Regions from separate parts of the Mesorhizobium sp. 113-1-2 genome, predicted to be linked through region 3. Evidence: riboswitches for the same ligand, from Rfam matches in the RefSeq annotation. Region 3 holds a riboswitch; each other region holds the start of a gene.
The links. A riboswitch is a leader RNA that binds a small molecule or an ion and turns the genes downstream of it on or off. The one in region 3 is predicted to bind thiamine pyrophosphate.

Region 1: linked by a shared signal. The riboswitch ahead of thiB (thiamine ABC transporter substrate binding subunit) and the one ahead of thiC (phosphomethylpyrimidine synthase ThiC) in region 3 are both predicted to bind thiamine pyrophosphate.
Region 2: linked by a shared signal. The riboswitch ahead of JN279_RS17630 (YkoF family thiamine/hydroxymethylpyrimidine-binding protein) and the one ahead of thiC (phosphomethylpyrimidine synthase ThiC) in region 3 are both predicted to bind thiamine pyrophosphate.

What each region holds. Positions count from the first base shown of each region.
Region 1 is NZ_AP023242.1:1,477,577-1,482,305, forward strand. Features, by position in the region: gene JN279_RS07080 (ABC-F family ATP-binding cassette domain-containing protein) at 1-777, opposite strand, end outside; gene JN279_RS07085 (thiamine diphosphokinase) at 779-1,423, opposite strand; TPP riboswitch at 1,512-1,626, shown strand; gene thiB (thiamine ABC transporter substrate binding subunit) at 1,670-2,668, shown strand; gene thiP (thiamine/thiamine pyrophosphate ABC transporter permease) at 2,847-4,442, shown strand; gene thiQ (thiamine ABC transporter ATP-binding protein) at 4,435-4,729, shown strand, end outside.
Region 2 is NZ_AP023242.1:3,630,695-3,635,423, reverse strand. Features, by position in the region: gene JN279_RS17645 (ABC transporter substrate-binding protein) at 1-275, opposite strand, end outside; gene JN279_RS17640 (ABC transporter ATP-binding protein) at 268-1,035, opposite strand; gene JN279_RS17635 (ABC transporter permease) at 1,032-1,853, opposite strand; gene JN279_RS17630 (YkoF family thiamine/hydroxymethylpyrimidine-binding protein) at 1,887-2,495, opposite strand; TPP riboswitch at 2,486-2,599, opposite strand; gene JN279_RS17625 (formyltransferase family protein) at 2,661-3,485, opposite strand; gene msrA (peptide-methionine (S)-S-oxide reductase MsrA) at 4,024-4,542, opposite strand; gene JN279_RS17615 (glycosyltransferase family 39 protein) at 4,715-4,729, opposite strand, start outside.
Region 3 is NZ_AP023242.1:7,796,336-7,801,064, forward strand. Features, by position in the region: gene queC (7-cyano-7-deazaguanine synthase QueC) at 217-915, shown strand; gene queD (6-carboxytetrahydropterin synthase QueD) at 915-1,271, shown strand; gene queE (7-carboxy-7-deazaguanine synthase QueE) at 1,268-2,005, shown strand; TPP riboswitch at 2,287-2,403, shown strand; gene thiC (phosphomethylpyrimidine synthase ThiC) at 2,507-4,342, shown strand; gene thiO (glycine oxidase ThiO) at 4,339-4,729, shown strand, end outside.

The sequences.
Region 1 (4,729 bases), 1.6 Mb from region 3:
GCGGAAGCGCTGGCGCATGGTCTGCAACTCGCCCAACCGGCGCATGTTGCGCTTGCGCCGCGCCGTCACGCCGTAGCGCAGCCAGTGTTCCTCGCGCACGATCTGGCGGCCGAGCTTGTGCTGTTCGCGCTCTTCCTCTTCCAGAACCAGGTCGCGCCATTCCTCGAAATGGCCGAAACCCTTGTCCAGCCTGCGGGTCTGGCCCCGGTCGAGCCAGACAGTGGCGCGCGACACGCGCTCGAGAAAGCGGCGGTCGTGCGAGATGACGATGAGCGCCGATGAGGTGCGGACGAGCTCCTCTTCGAGCCATTCGATGACGGACAGATCAAGATGGTTGGTCGGCTCATCAAGCAGCAGAATGTCGGGCTCCGGCGCCATGACGCGCGCCAGGGCGGCGCGCCTCGCCTCGCCGCCGGAGAGATCGCCCGGCCGCTCCTCGCCCGTGAGACCGAGATGCTCCATCAGATAGCTGGCGCGGTACGGATCGTCGGCAGGCCCCAGCCCCGCCTCGACATAGGCGCGCACGGTGGCGAAACCTTCCATGTCTGGCATTTGCGGCAGATAGCGGACGGTCGCCGAAGGCTGACGGAACACCTCGCCGTCCTGCGGTTCGATCAGGCCGGCGGCGATCTTGAGCAGCGTCGACTTGCCGGATCCATTGCGACCGACCAGGGCAATCTTGTCGCCGGCCGAAGCCGTCAAGGCGGCGCCATCGAGCAGCGGCGTGCCGCCGAAGGTCAGTTTTATCCCGTCGAGATTGAGAAGGGGCGGGGCCATGTCAGCTTTCGGGTAGCGGATAGGGATGCGCGAGCAGCAGTGCGCGGCCGTGGCCGAGCGCGATCTCGAGGCGGCCCCGAACCTCGTTGGAGATGGTCAGTGAAGAACCGAAGGCCACCTCGACCTGGTTCAGCGGCCATTTCGCGCCGGTGACGGTCAGGCCGGCAAGCTCGGAAAAACCGAGGATCGAAAACAGCGTGCCGTCGGCATAGTCGAAGCCGGCCGTTCCCAACAGCAGGGGGATACCTTCCTGGGCGCCGCTGGTCAGCAGCACATCCGTTCCGGCCTCGGCCAGCCGCAAGCCGAGCGCCAGATGCAGGAAAGCGTGGTCGGCACGCTTGCCGCCGAAGGCACCCGCCAGCACAAGACGAGTCGCGCCGCGCTCGAGGGCTGCGGCGACCGCCAGTTCGCCGTCGGTCTTGTCCTTCTCCGCCGGGAAGGTCTGGCGCGGCACCGCGGCGAGGTCGGCGGGGAGATCGGCGGGAACCGAATCGAAATCGCCCACCCACAGTTCGGGCACAAGGCCGAGCAGCCGGGCATGGCCGATGCCGGCATCCGCGGCGATGACGCGTGAGCCTTCGACCTGGCGGTCGAGCCGGGGCGTGCGGATGAGATCGCCGCCAAGCAGGATGGTGAATGTGCTCATATCTGGTGGCCTGTACCAGCCCGGCAGCGGAAACGGAAGGCCGGCAAACTGCCACTTGCGCGGTTCCTCGGCCGGGCCTATGTGTCGAAACGCTCTAACGGGGTGCCGGACGCGATCTTCGCGGACCGGCTGAGAGGCAATCTCGCCAACCCGCTGAACCTGATCCGGTTTGTACCGGCGGAGGGATTAGACGTTTCGGCCAGTCCGACGCCTCAATTCCTTTCAATTCGAACGAAGGAGGCGCCGATGCGCACGCTTTTATACGCTCTTGTCTCAGCCATGGTCGTGACGCTGTCCGGGCCGGCCTTGGCCAAGGACAAGCTCACCGTCTACACCTATGAGAGCTTCACCGCCGACTGGGGTCCCGGCCCCGTGGTTAAGAAGGAATTCGAGGCCGAATGCGGCTGCGATGTCGAGTTCGTCTCGGTCGCCGATGGCGTGGCGCTGCTCAACCGCGTCAAGCTCGAAGGGGCGTCGACCAAGGCCGATATCGTGCTCGGCCTCGACACCAATCTCACCGCTGATGCCAAGGCTAGCGGGTTGTTCGCCCCGCATGGCACGGTCTCCGATGTCAACGTGCCGGGTGGCTGGAGCGACGATACGTTTGTGCCCTTCGATTACGGCTATTTCGCTGTTGTCTATGACACGCAGAAGCTGAAGACGCCGCCCAAGAGCCTGAAGGAACTGGTCGAAGGCAGCACCGACGACAAGATCGTCATCCAGGATCCGCGCACCTCGACACCCGGCCTCGGCCTGCTGTTGTGGGTGAAGTCGGTGTATGGCGACAAGGCGCCGGAAGCCTGGGCCAAGCTCAAGACAAAGGTGCTCACCGTGACGCCGGGCTGGAGCGAGGCCTATGGCCTGTTCACCAAGGGCGAGGCGCCGATGGTGCTGTCCTACACGACGTCGCCGGCCTACCACATGGTCGCGGAGAACACGCAGCGCTACCAGGCGGCTTCCTTCGAGGAAGGCGAGTATCTGCAGATCGAGGTCGCTGGCATCACCACGACCGGCGCCAAGAACCCGCTGGCGGCAAAATTCATCGCCTTCATGACCGGCCCGAAATTCCAGGACGCCATCCCCGAGACCAACTGGATGTTCCCGGCTGGAAAGACCGACAAGCCGCTCAACCCGGCCTTCGACAAACTGGTCAAGCCGACCAAGACCTTGCTGTTCAGCCCCGAAGAGGTCGCGGCCAACCGCAAGGCCTGGGTCGATGAATGGCTGGCGGTGATGAGCAAATGAGTGCGCTTCTCACCCTCCCCCTTGTGGGGAGGGTCGATCCGCGAAGCGGAGCGGGGTGGGGGCTGCGACGCTGAGCACTGCCTCACCCCCACCCCGGCTCGCGGACACCGCTTCGCGGCATCCGCGTTCCGACCCTCCCCACAAAGGGGAGGGTGGAAGGCGCGCGTCTGACTCCCGCATCAGTGCCGGCATCATCGCGCTCGCCGCCATCACACTGCTGATCGGCGGCGCGTTTGCCGGGCTGCTTGTCGAAGGCGCTCATGACCTTTCGGGCGCCTGGGCAGCTTTCGATCCCTATCTCCTACGTGTCGTGCGCTTCACGCTCTGGCAGGCAGCCCTTTCGACCCTGCTCTCGGTTATCCCAGCTCTGTTCGTCGCACGCGCGCTGTCGCGGCATCCGCGTTTTTTCGGCCGCGCCTTCATCCTGCAGCTCTTCGCCGTGCCGCTGGCGCTGCCGGCGATCGTCGCGGCGCTCGGCATTCTCGCGCTTTACGGCCGCGCCGGCTATTTCGCCGGGCTGTTCAGCGCCGTCGGCGGTCAGGGCTGGCCAGGCATCTATGGCCTGCCCGGCATTCTCGTCGCCCACGTCTTCTTCAACCTGCCGTTGGCGACGCGGCTGTTCCTTGAGGCGCTGCAGACCATTCCCGCCGACCAATGGCGGCTGGCGAGCCAGCTCGGCATGGGGGCGCGGCCGGCGTTCCGGCTGATCGAATGGCCGACGCTGCGCGGTGCCTTACCCGGCGTCGCCGGTCTGGTCTTCATGCTCTGCATCACATCCTTCACCATCGTTTTGACGCTGGGCGGTGGGCCGGCCGCGACGACGCTGGAGGTCGGCATTTACCAGGCGCTGCGCTTCGATTTCGATCCCGCGCGGGCTGTCGCCCTGACGACGCTGCAGATCGCGCTCACCTTCGTCGTGGTGCTGGCGCTGACGCGGCTTGGCGCCAATGTCGTCGGCGACACCAACCTGCCGGTCGCGCCGCGCCGCTATCTCTCCGTCAACGGGACCGAGACCACACTGAACGCCGCGCTTATCGTGCTGGCGCTGCTGTTCGTTGTCGGACCCATGGCGGCCACGGTGCTCGCCGGGTTAGGGGCCGATCTCGGCCGGCTCGCCGGCGAAGCCACTGTTCGGCAGGTTACACTGACCAGTGCGGTGCTGGCCTTCCTGTCGGCGCTGCTTTCGGTGATGCTGTCGCTGGCCCTGACCATGGCGCGACGGGCACTGGCGTTGAACCGCCGCGCCGGTCCAAGGACAGTGCTCGAACATGCAACCGACACCGGCGCCGGTTTTGTCCTGGTCGTGCCGCCGATCGTCATCGGCGCCGGCTGGTTCCTGTTGCTGCGCCATGCCGGCGATGTCTTTGCCATCGCCCCGGTCATGGTCGCCACCGTCAATGCTGTTATGGCGATGCCGTTCGCGCTGCGCGCCGTCCGCCCCGCCTATGACGCGGCGAGCGAGCGTCACGAACGGCTCTGCGCGCAGCTCGGCATTTCCGGCTGGGCGAGGCTGCGGCTGGTGGACTGGCCGTCATTGCGGCGGCCGCTCGCCACCGCTTTTGCTTTCGCCATGGCGCTGTCGCTTGGCGATCTCGGCGTCATTGCGCTGTTCGGCAGTGATTCCGTGCAGACCTTGCCTTACCTTCTGCTTTCGCGCATGGGCAGCTACCGCACCGAGGACGCCGCCGGCCTGGCGCTGTTGCTTGGCCTGGTCTGCCTCGCTTTGGTACTGGCCGCGGATTGGCTGGGAAGGGAAAAGGTCCGTAATGTCTGACGGGGCGGTGGGCAGGAAGGGCGTTCCGGTACGGCTGGACAAGGTCTCGTTCAGCTATGGCGAGGCGCTGATTGCTTTCGATGTCGGGTTCGCCGCGGCGGAAATCACCGCCATTATGGGGCCGAGCGGTTCGGGAAAGTCGACGTTGCTCAACCTGATCGCTGGCTTCGAGACACCGCAGTCCGGCCGCGTGCTGATCGGCGGGGCCGATGTCGGCGCCGCGCCGCCAGCCGCGCGGCCGGTGTCGATGGTGTTCCAGGAAAACAATCTTTTTGCCCATCTTTCCG
Region 2 (4,729 bases), 3.8 Mb from region 3:
ATGGTGCCGTTGATGCCGAAATCGGCGACGCGGTTGGCGACCAGCGTGCCGGCGCCGGTGTCGCTGTAGGGCAGGATGTCGACCTCGAGGCCGGCCTCGCGGTAAAAACCCTTGTCGCGGGCGACGAACAGCCCGATGTGGTTGGTGTTGACCGTCCAGTCCAGCGCGACGGTGACTTTTTGTGTTGCCGCGAAGGAGCGGTTCGATCCGGCGATCAGTGGAAATCCGCTGGCGAGGGTGAGCAGCAAGGCCTGCCGGCGCGTCAAGTCAGTCATGGTCATGTCCTTTGGATGGTTGCGGGTTGAGCAAAATGTCGAGGATCTCGGCCTCAAGTGCGCTGGCCTGTTGCCCGGCGGCGCCGGTCGGATCGCGCGGGCGCGGCAACGGCACTCTGATTTCACGCAACACACGGGCCGGACGCGCCGACAGCACGTAGATACGGTCGGACAGGAACACGGCCTCGCGCACATCGTGGGTGATCAGCAGCGCCGTCCAGCGATGGTGCCGCCACATCTGCTCGAGCCAGCGCTGCATGGCCGCGCGGGTCAGCGCGTCGAGCGCGCCGAACGGCTCGTCGAGCAAAAGCATGTCGCGCTCCTGCACCACCGTGCGCAAAAGCGCCGCGCGCTGGCGCATGCCGCCCGAAAGCTGTGCCGGAAAATGCCGCTCGAAACCAGCAAGCCCGAACTCGGCAAACAGCGGGGCGACGCGCGCCCGCGCCGCCTTTCGCCTGATGCCTTGCACTTCGAGCCCAAGCGTCGCGTTGTCGAGGATGCGCCGCCACGGCATCAGCGCGTCGCGCTGCGGCATGAAGGCAAAATGCCTGCCATGATCGTCGAGCGACGCGCCGTCGAACAACATCTCGCCCTCGCCATGCTCGGCACCCGTCAGGAGCTGGAACAGCGTCGACTTGCCGGCGCCTGAAGGCCCAAGGATCGAGACGAATTCGCCGGCACCGACGCTGAGCGAAATGTCGGCGAGCACGTCGAGCCCGCCAAACGCTTTGCGTACACACCGCAATTCGAGCCGGCTCATCCCTGCGCCCCCTTCCCTGCCGGCTGCCGGCCGGCCCGTTCCCAGGGCATGGCGAGGCGCTGCAGCAACGCCGTCAGCCCGAACAGGATCAGCGTCAGCGCGGCACTGACGCCGACAGCGGCGAGCACCAGATCGGGGCGGAAATTGTTCTTGGCGTTGAGCATGTAGATGCCCAGCCCCTTCGCCGCGCCGGCATATTCGGCGAAGATGGCGCCGACCACGGCATAGGTGATGGAGATCCGCAGGCCGGCGAAGAAATAGGGCAGCGCCGAAGGCAGCCGCGCCAGCACGAAGACACGCCAGCGCCCTGCCCCCATGGCGCGCAGCATCTGGCCGATCTCGATCTCGGTCGCCTCATAGCCCTGCACCAGGGCCACCAGCATCGGGAAGAAGGTGACCAGCGCCACCAGCATGATCTTCGGCCCCAGCCCGAAGCCGAACCACAGCACCACCAGCGGCGCGATCGCCACCAGCGGCAAGGTCTGGCTGACGATGAAGACGGGAAACAGCGCACGCCGCAGCGGCTGGAAGAAGTCGACCAGCATCGACAGCGCGAAGGCGGCGCCGAGCGAGCAGGCAAAGCCGATCAGCGTGGCGCGGATGGTGGGAATGGCGTTGTCGATCAGCGCCTCGCGATTGAGCATCGCCTGCTCGAAGACACGTGAGGGCGCCGGCAAAATCGTCGGCTTGATACCGGAATAGGTGGCGTAGAGCTCCCACCCCACAAGCAGCAACCCGACCGAGATGACGGCTGGTACGGCCTTGGCAAGGGAACCCGCGAGCGGGCGCGACACGACTGATGATGAGACCACGGGCATAACCTTTGACGGCGCGCGGAAGCGCACCTGGTTTTAGACAGCCGACGGGCTGTTGGCCGAAACCGTGACGTCGAGGGTTACGTGGCCGGCGCCCGGCCCGAAGCGGCAGAAAGCCTCGTTCAGCGCAGAAAAGACCGCACCGGTATCGCCGCGCAACTTGGTGCAGAAGTTCTTGGAGCGATCGTAGACGCCGGACTGCTTCAGGAAATCGATGCAGCCATAGATCTCGTCCATATGGTCGCCGGTGCCCATCACATAGAGCGAGAATTGCGCCGCCGCCGGCTGGCCGGTGGCGGCAGCATTGCGCACCGCGCTGATGGCGGCTTCCTTGCGCGGGCCGAGCGGCCCGACAGGTCCGCCAAACGCATCGGAGCGGCAGATCGGATCGTCCGGCTCGCCCGGGCAGCCGCGCGAAATGGCGGCCGACAGCACGCAATGCTTGCCGCTCCGCGCCGCCGCCACGAACAGGTCGCGCAGCGCCGGGAACAACACTTCGGGCGGCCCCACCAGCAAGGTCGAGATGTCGTCGGTCTCTATCCTGAGCCTGTCCCGGTAGGGATCGAGCGCGCCGAGCGCGCCCAGGATGACGCCGACGAAATCGTCAGCCATGGGGTATAAGGAAATCTGTGCGCCTGAAAACATAGCCCGCCTCGCTCCGCTGGTATTACCCAGATCAGCTTCTAGGGTCTGTGGGCTTGCCGCCCCCGTCTCAGCCCCGACCGTACGGAGCACCCCTGTGGATGGGCGCGTTAAAGCACCATTCGAACCGAAGGGGAAGCCGTTTTTTTCAACGCACTGCGCCAACTCTCACGCGTGCCCGTCTTCCACCTTGCCGAAAAGCCGGATTTCAGGGGGCGACTTTCTGACTGGAGCGCGCGCGAACGTGGCGTGCAGTTTCACGAGCCGTTTGAGCAGGCGGCTATAGGTGAGATACCGGACCCTGCCGTCGGCAAGATCGAACTCCACGCTCCCCCATCGTCTGACTGGCACATGTCCGGTCGGCGGACCGAGCCGCCTGATCTGGAACCCCAGCCTGACCTTGTGCCCGGCGACATCCAGATAGATGCCTGGAACAGTGCCCAGCACATGCCACATCAGGGCAACATGCTCGATCGACATCTCAGGCGATATCATCGTGTGGGCCGCCTTCAGCCGCGCCCAGACGAAATCACCGGCCGGCTGCCGCATTCCCGAAAGGCTGCCTTTACAGTAGGCGGGAGCCACCTCACTCACCAGCGCGCGCATCGCCCTCGCCACGCTGTCGGTCAGGGTCTGCAGCGACACCCAGTCTGCTTCGGAAAACGACACCTGCCCGAGAATGTCGCCATCATCGAAATCGGCGGACATCTTGTGCAGCGTCACACCGCCATGAACGGCGTGCTGGCCGTCCACAGCCAGGCGGTGGAGAGGATGCGGACCCCGGTAGTTGGGCAACAGTGCCGGGTGAAGATTGAGGCCGCCCTTGGCAAAGGTGCCGAGCAAATCCTGTGGTATCAGTGCTGGAAACGCGAAGCAGATCAACACATCGGCCTTGGTCTCCGACAACTGGCTGGCGAGTGTGCCCCAATCATAGGGCCGGCCAAATTCGATCAGCCTTGCCGGCGTGTTGCCGATATAGCGTTTGAGCAGCAATCTTCGTCTCAGCCCTCGGCGAAAATTGCTGACGCTGAAATGTTTTTGGCGTTGGCGGATTCCCGGCACCACAATCGCGTCAATCAGATGGCCTGCTTCAAGCCATCCTGACAACAGCGGCCCGGTGTAAGGGGTTATGTCGAGCACGAACACCGCGGAAAGCCGGCCCGACCTGGTCTGCGGGCTCAAAAGCACCGGCCGTTCAAGGCGCAAACCATGCCGACCCCCGTCGAGGGACATTCGAACGGCAAGCCAGCCTCATCAGGCAGGCCTGGCCGGGTTTGCAAAATAAGTCCGTCGGTCAGGGAGCCTTGACAATCGAAGACGGCACCGTGGCGGTGACGTCGGAAAGCCGCCCGCCTCTCACCAGAAGTGGCTTCTCATAGATTTTCTTCATGCGTATCTCCTGAAGCAAATCAGCATACGCAGTTGGCCAGCAACGCCACCAACTGTCAATCGCCAAGCGGCGACTGACAGTTGGCATTCACGCGGTCACAGGAGTTATGCCGCCTTGCTTCTGGAAAGCGATCCGCAAACCTTACGAGACGGCCTTCTCGCGCACCGGCAGCTTCCAGCCCGGCCTGACGAAATGGCAGGTATAGCCGTTGGGATATTTCTCCAGATAATCCTGGTGCTCTGGTTCGGCCTCCCAGAAGGCACCCGCCGGCGCGACTTCCGTGACGACCTTGCCGGGCCACAGGCCGGAAGCATCGACATCGGCGATGGTGTCTTCGGCGACGCGCTTTTGCTCGTCGCTCGTATAGTAGATCGCCGACCGGTAGCTCATCCCAACGTCGTTGCCCTGACGGTTGCGCGTCGTCGGATCGTGGATTTGGAAAAAGCGCTCCAGCAGCGTGCGATAGCTGATCACGGCCGGATCGAAATTGATCTCGATGGCTTCGGCATGGGTGCCGTGGTTGCGATAGGTGGCGTTGGGTACATCGCCGCCGCTATAGCCGACACGGGTGGAGATGACACCGGGGTAGCGCCGTATCAGATCCTGCATGCCCCAGAAACAACCACCGGCAAGCACTGCGCGTTCGATTGAAGTCGCCATGTCACGTCTCCTCAAAAGGCAATTCCATTTGTGTAGCGGTTTCCCGTCCGGAATTGCGCAGACAAAATTGGATTTCCCAATAAATGGGCATTGTCGCCTGCTTCGTCCAGTCGCATGGAGACGAACGCCATGCGCGAACGATGTTTCGACGCGGCTAAGGGATCGAACCGCTTCAGCTGCGCGGATG
Region 3 (4,729 bases):
CATCATCTATACGCCTATATACGCAGTGTCGGCGTCAGCACCCCAGCGGTCGAAGATACGCGACAAGTCGCGTGCAAGTCATCTTGGGGACGCTGACAACAAGGTACGTGCGCTCAATCGCGTCCACCCCATTCACAAAACCGGCTCCGTGGAGTAGTGGGAACGCAGAGAAATCTCCGGTCGCAGCCTTACCCGGTCAAAACAAGGATTCAAACCATGAAAGCCCTCGTCATCTGCTCCGGCGGATTGGACTCTGTTTCGCTCGCTCACAAGGTGGCGACCGAGCAGAAACTCATTGGCCTGCTTTCGTTCGATTACGGCCAGAGGCACAAAAAGGAACTCGGCTTTGCCGCTATCTGCGCCAAGCGGCTGGCTGTTCCGCACCAGATCGTCGATATCCGCGATGTTGGCCGGAACCTGAGCGGCTCGGCGCTGACTGATAATGTGGACGTGCCCGACGGGCACTATGCCGAAGACTCCATGAGGATCACGGTGGTGCCGAATAGGAACGCCATCATGCTGGCCATCGCCTTCGGGGTTGCCGCCGCGCAGAAGGCCGATGCGGTGGCCACTGCCGTCCACGGCGGAGATCATTTCATCTATCCCGATTGCCGGCCCGCTTTTATCGACGCCTTTCAGACGATGCAGAACCATGCCCTCGCAGGCTACGCCGATATCCGCCTGTACGCTCCGTATGTGAATATGTCGAAGGCCGACATCGTCAGCGAGGGGGCAAAGTACGCCACACCGTTCGAGGCGACGTGGTCCTGCTACAAGGGCGGTGCACTTCATTGCGGTCGCTGCGGGACATGCGTCGAACGGCGCGAAGCATTCGATCTGGCCGGCATCACCGACCCGACAGATTATGAGGACGCAGACTTCTGGCTCCACGCTATCCAGACAAGGAGCGCGTGATGTTCCGCATTACCAAAGAGTTCCACTTCTCGGCCTCGCATCAGCTCACCTCCTTGCCACCAGATCATCAGTGCGCACGTCTGCACGGCCACAACTACATCGTCGTAGTGGAGCTTTCAGGTGGCGAACTGGACGAACACGGCTTTGTGCGCGACTACCAAGATCTGGCGGCGTTCAAGCACTACATCGATGGGACGTTCGACCATCGGCATCTTAACGACGTGCTGGGGCATGACCATGCCACAGCGGAATGTCTGGCCAGGCACTTCTACGACTGGTGCAAGGTGCGGCTACCCGAAACCTCCGCCGTGCGGGTGAGCGAGACGCCGAAAACCTGGGCGGAATACCGACCATGACTTGCGCGTTGCATCCCGGAATCCGGGTGAGCGAGATTTTTGGGCCGACCATTCAGGGCGAAGGCGTGCTGATCGGCTTGCCGACGGTGTTCGTAAGAACCGGCGGGTGCGATTATCGCTGTTCCTGGTGCGACAGCCTGCATGCGGTGGACCGTCGCTTCCGCCATGATTGGGAGATGATGTCTTCCGACGCGGTTTGGCAAAAGGTCATTGCACTTTCCGGCGGTCAGCCCGTGATGGTATCGCTGTCGGGCGGCAATCCGGCCATCCAGCCGCTTGGCCAGTTGATCGACCGCGGGCATGGTGAGGGCTACCGTTTTGCATTGGAAACCCAAGGTTCGGTGTCTAAGCAATGGTTCGCGGATCTCGACGTGCTGGTACTCAGCCCCAAGCCGCCCTCAAGTGAAATGACGACAGATTGGGCCGCGTTCGACGCCTGCTTAGAGGCGGCGCAGGATAAGCCGCAGACGGCGCTCAAGCTCGTCGTCTTCGACGAAGATGACTATGCCTATGCCAAAGACGCCGCGGCGCGCTACCCGCAATTACCCGTCTATCTGCAGCCCGGCAATCACACGCCGCCGCGTCCCGGCAACGAAGACGCGTTCATCGACATGGCCGGTGTGATGAGGCGCATGGAATGGCTGGTTGAAAAAGTGACCCGTGACATGTGGTTCGAGGCGCGTGTACTGCCGCAGCTTCATGTTCTGCTCTGGGGAAACAAACGGGGCGTCTAGCCGAAGGGGAAGGATTGCCGACGATGAGCAAGACAGACCTCTATAGCAATCTCACCCAACTGGGCGGCAGCAGCGTCGTTCCGGAAAGCCCCGAAAACACCGTGCTGGAAAAGGCACCGAAATCCGCATGAGGGCTCGCCTTATTGGGGGCGCTTCACCGCTCCTCTGGAGCGTGACTTGCTCTCGATACTACCATGCTTTTCCGCTGGGTTTGTTTGGTCGCCGATCACCGCTGCGGGACGAATGCGCTTGACAAAATAGCGAAGGGCCGTTCAATTCGATGCATTCACCAGGGGAGTCCCGGCAAGGGGCTGAGATACTGCTGGCTTTCGCGGCGCAGTGACCCGTTGAACCTGATCCAGTTCATACTGGCGTAGGGACGGTGCAAGCGCTTTGCGGGAGTTTACGCCCGAGGTCCTGTTTCGGCAGGTTGGCAGAAGCGTCTTTTCATCCTTCCGGCACAGAACTGGGTCTCCAATGCATGAGCAAAGGAGCCTCACGATGAATGCCCTCACCCCCGCCGTGTCGACGGGACCACTGCCCGCCTCGCGGAAAATCCACAAATCCGGCGTCCTCCACCCGCAGATCAGGGTGCCGATGCGCGAAATCTCCGTCCATCCGACGGCCGGCGAACCGCCCATCACCGTCTACGATCCGTCAGGACCCTATACGGACCCTGCTGTCGAAACCAACATCGAAAAGGGCCTTGCCCGGCTTCGCCACGAATGGGTCACGGCGCGCGGCGATGTCGAAGCCTATGACGGCCGCCATGTCCGGCCGGAAGACAATGGATTCGTCACGGGCGAGCGCCTGACGCCGGAATTTCCCATTCGCAATCGGCCGCTCAGGGCCAAGGCAGGCAAGGCGGTCACGCAGCTAGCCTATGCGCGCGCCGGCATCATCACGCCTGAAATGGAGTTCGTCGCCATCCGCGAGAACCTCGGCCGCGAGATCCTGCGCGGCAAGCTTGAGCGCGACGGCGAAGCCTTCGGCGCGGCGATCCCCGACTTCGTCACGCCGGAGTTCGTGCGCGACGAGGTGGCGCGCGGACGCGCGATCATTCCCGCCAACATCAATCATCCCGAGAGCGAGCCGATGATCATCGGCCGCAATTTCCTGGTGAAGATCAACGCCAATATCGGAAATTCGGCGGTCACCTCCTCGATGGCCGAGGAGGTCGAAAAGATGGTCTGGGCGATCCGCTGGGGCGCCGATACGGTGATGGACCTCTCGACCGGCCGCAACATCCACAACATCCGCGAATGGATCGTGCGCAATGCGCCGGTGCCGATCGGCACGGTGCCTCTCTATCAGGCGCTCGAAAAGGTCAACGGCATCGCCGAGGATCTGAGCTGGGAGGTCTACCGCGACACGCTGATCGAACAGGCCGAACAGGGCGTCGACTATTTCACCATCCACGCAGGCGTGCGGCTGCACTACATCCCGCTGACGGTCGACCGGGTCACGGGTATCGTGTCGCGCGGCGGGTCGATCATGGCCAAATGGTGCCTGCACCATCACCAGGAGAGCTTCCTTTACGAGCATTTCGCCGAAATCTGCGACATCTGCCGCGCCTATGACGTGTCCTTTTCGCTCGGCGACGGCCTTCGTCCCGGCTCGATCGCCGACGCCAACGACGCGGCGCAATTCGCCGAGCTGGAAACGCTCGGCGAGCTGACGAAGATCGCCTGGGCCAAGGATTGCCAGGTGATGATCGAGGGGCCCGGCCACGTGCCGATGCACAAGATCAAGGAGAACATGGACAAGCAACTCGCCGTCTGCGGCGAGGCGCCTTTCTATACGCTTGGACCGCTGACGACCGACATCGCGCCGGGTTACGACCACATCACCTCAGGTATCGGCGCCGCCATGATCGGCTGGTTCGGCACCGCCATGCTCTGCTACGTCACACCGAAGGAACATCTCGGCCTTCCCGATCGCAACGACGTCAAGATTGGCGTGATCACCTACAAGATCGCAGCACACGCCGCCGACCTGGGGAAGGGGCATCCGGCGGCGAAAGTCAGGGATGACGCCCTTTCCCGCGCGCGCTTCGAGTTCCGCTGGGAGGACCAGTTCAACCTGTCGCTCGATCCCGAAACAGCGCGGTCCTTCCACGACCAGACCTTGCCCAAGGAAGCGCACAAGCTGGCGCATTTCTGCTCGATGTGCGGGCCGAAATTCTGCTCGATGCGGATTTCCCACGACATTCGTGCCGAAGCGCAGAAGGAGGGCATGGCGGCGATGGCGGCGAAATACCGCGAGGGCGGCGATCTCTACGTGCCGGCGGACGAGACCGGCACACCGCTGGTGCCGGAGGCGCATGAGCGGTCATGAGGGTGCTGGTCAAAGGGGCCGGCGTCGCCGGTCTCACCGCAGCCTTCGAACTCGCCACGCGCGGCGCGGCGGTGACAGTTGCTGAGACAAGACATGGCCTCGGCGGCAATGCGTCGTGGTTCGCCGGCGGCATGCTGGCGCCATGGTGCGAGCGCGAAAGCGCCGAGCAACCGGTGCTGGATCTCGGACGCGATGCCGCCGACTGGTGGGAGGCGGCAACGCCCGGGCAGGTGACGCGGGCCGGAACACTGGTCGTGGCCGCGCCGCGCGATGCGGGCGAACTCGACCGGTTCGCCAGCCGCACGTCGGGTCATCGGCGCGTCGATGAGGATGAAATCGCGTTGCTCGAGCCCGACCTCGCCGGCCGCTTCCGCCGCGGACTGCTCT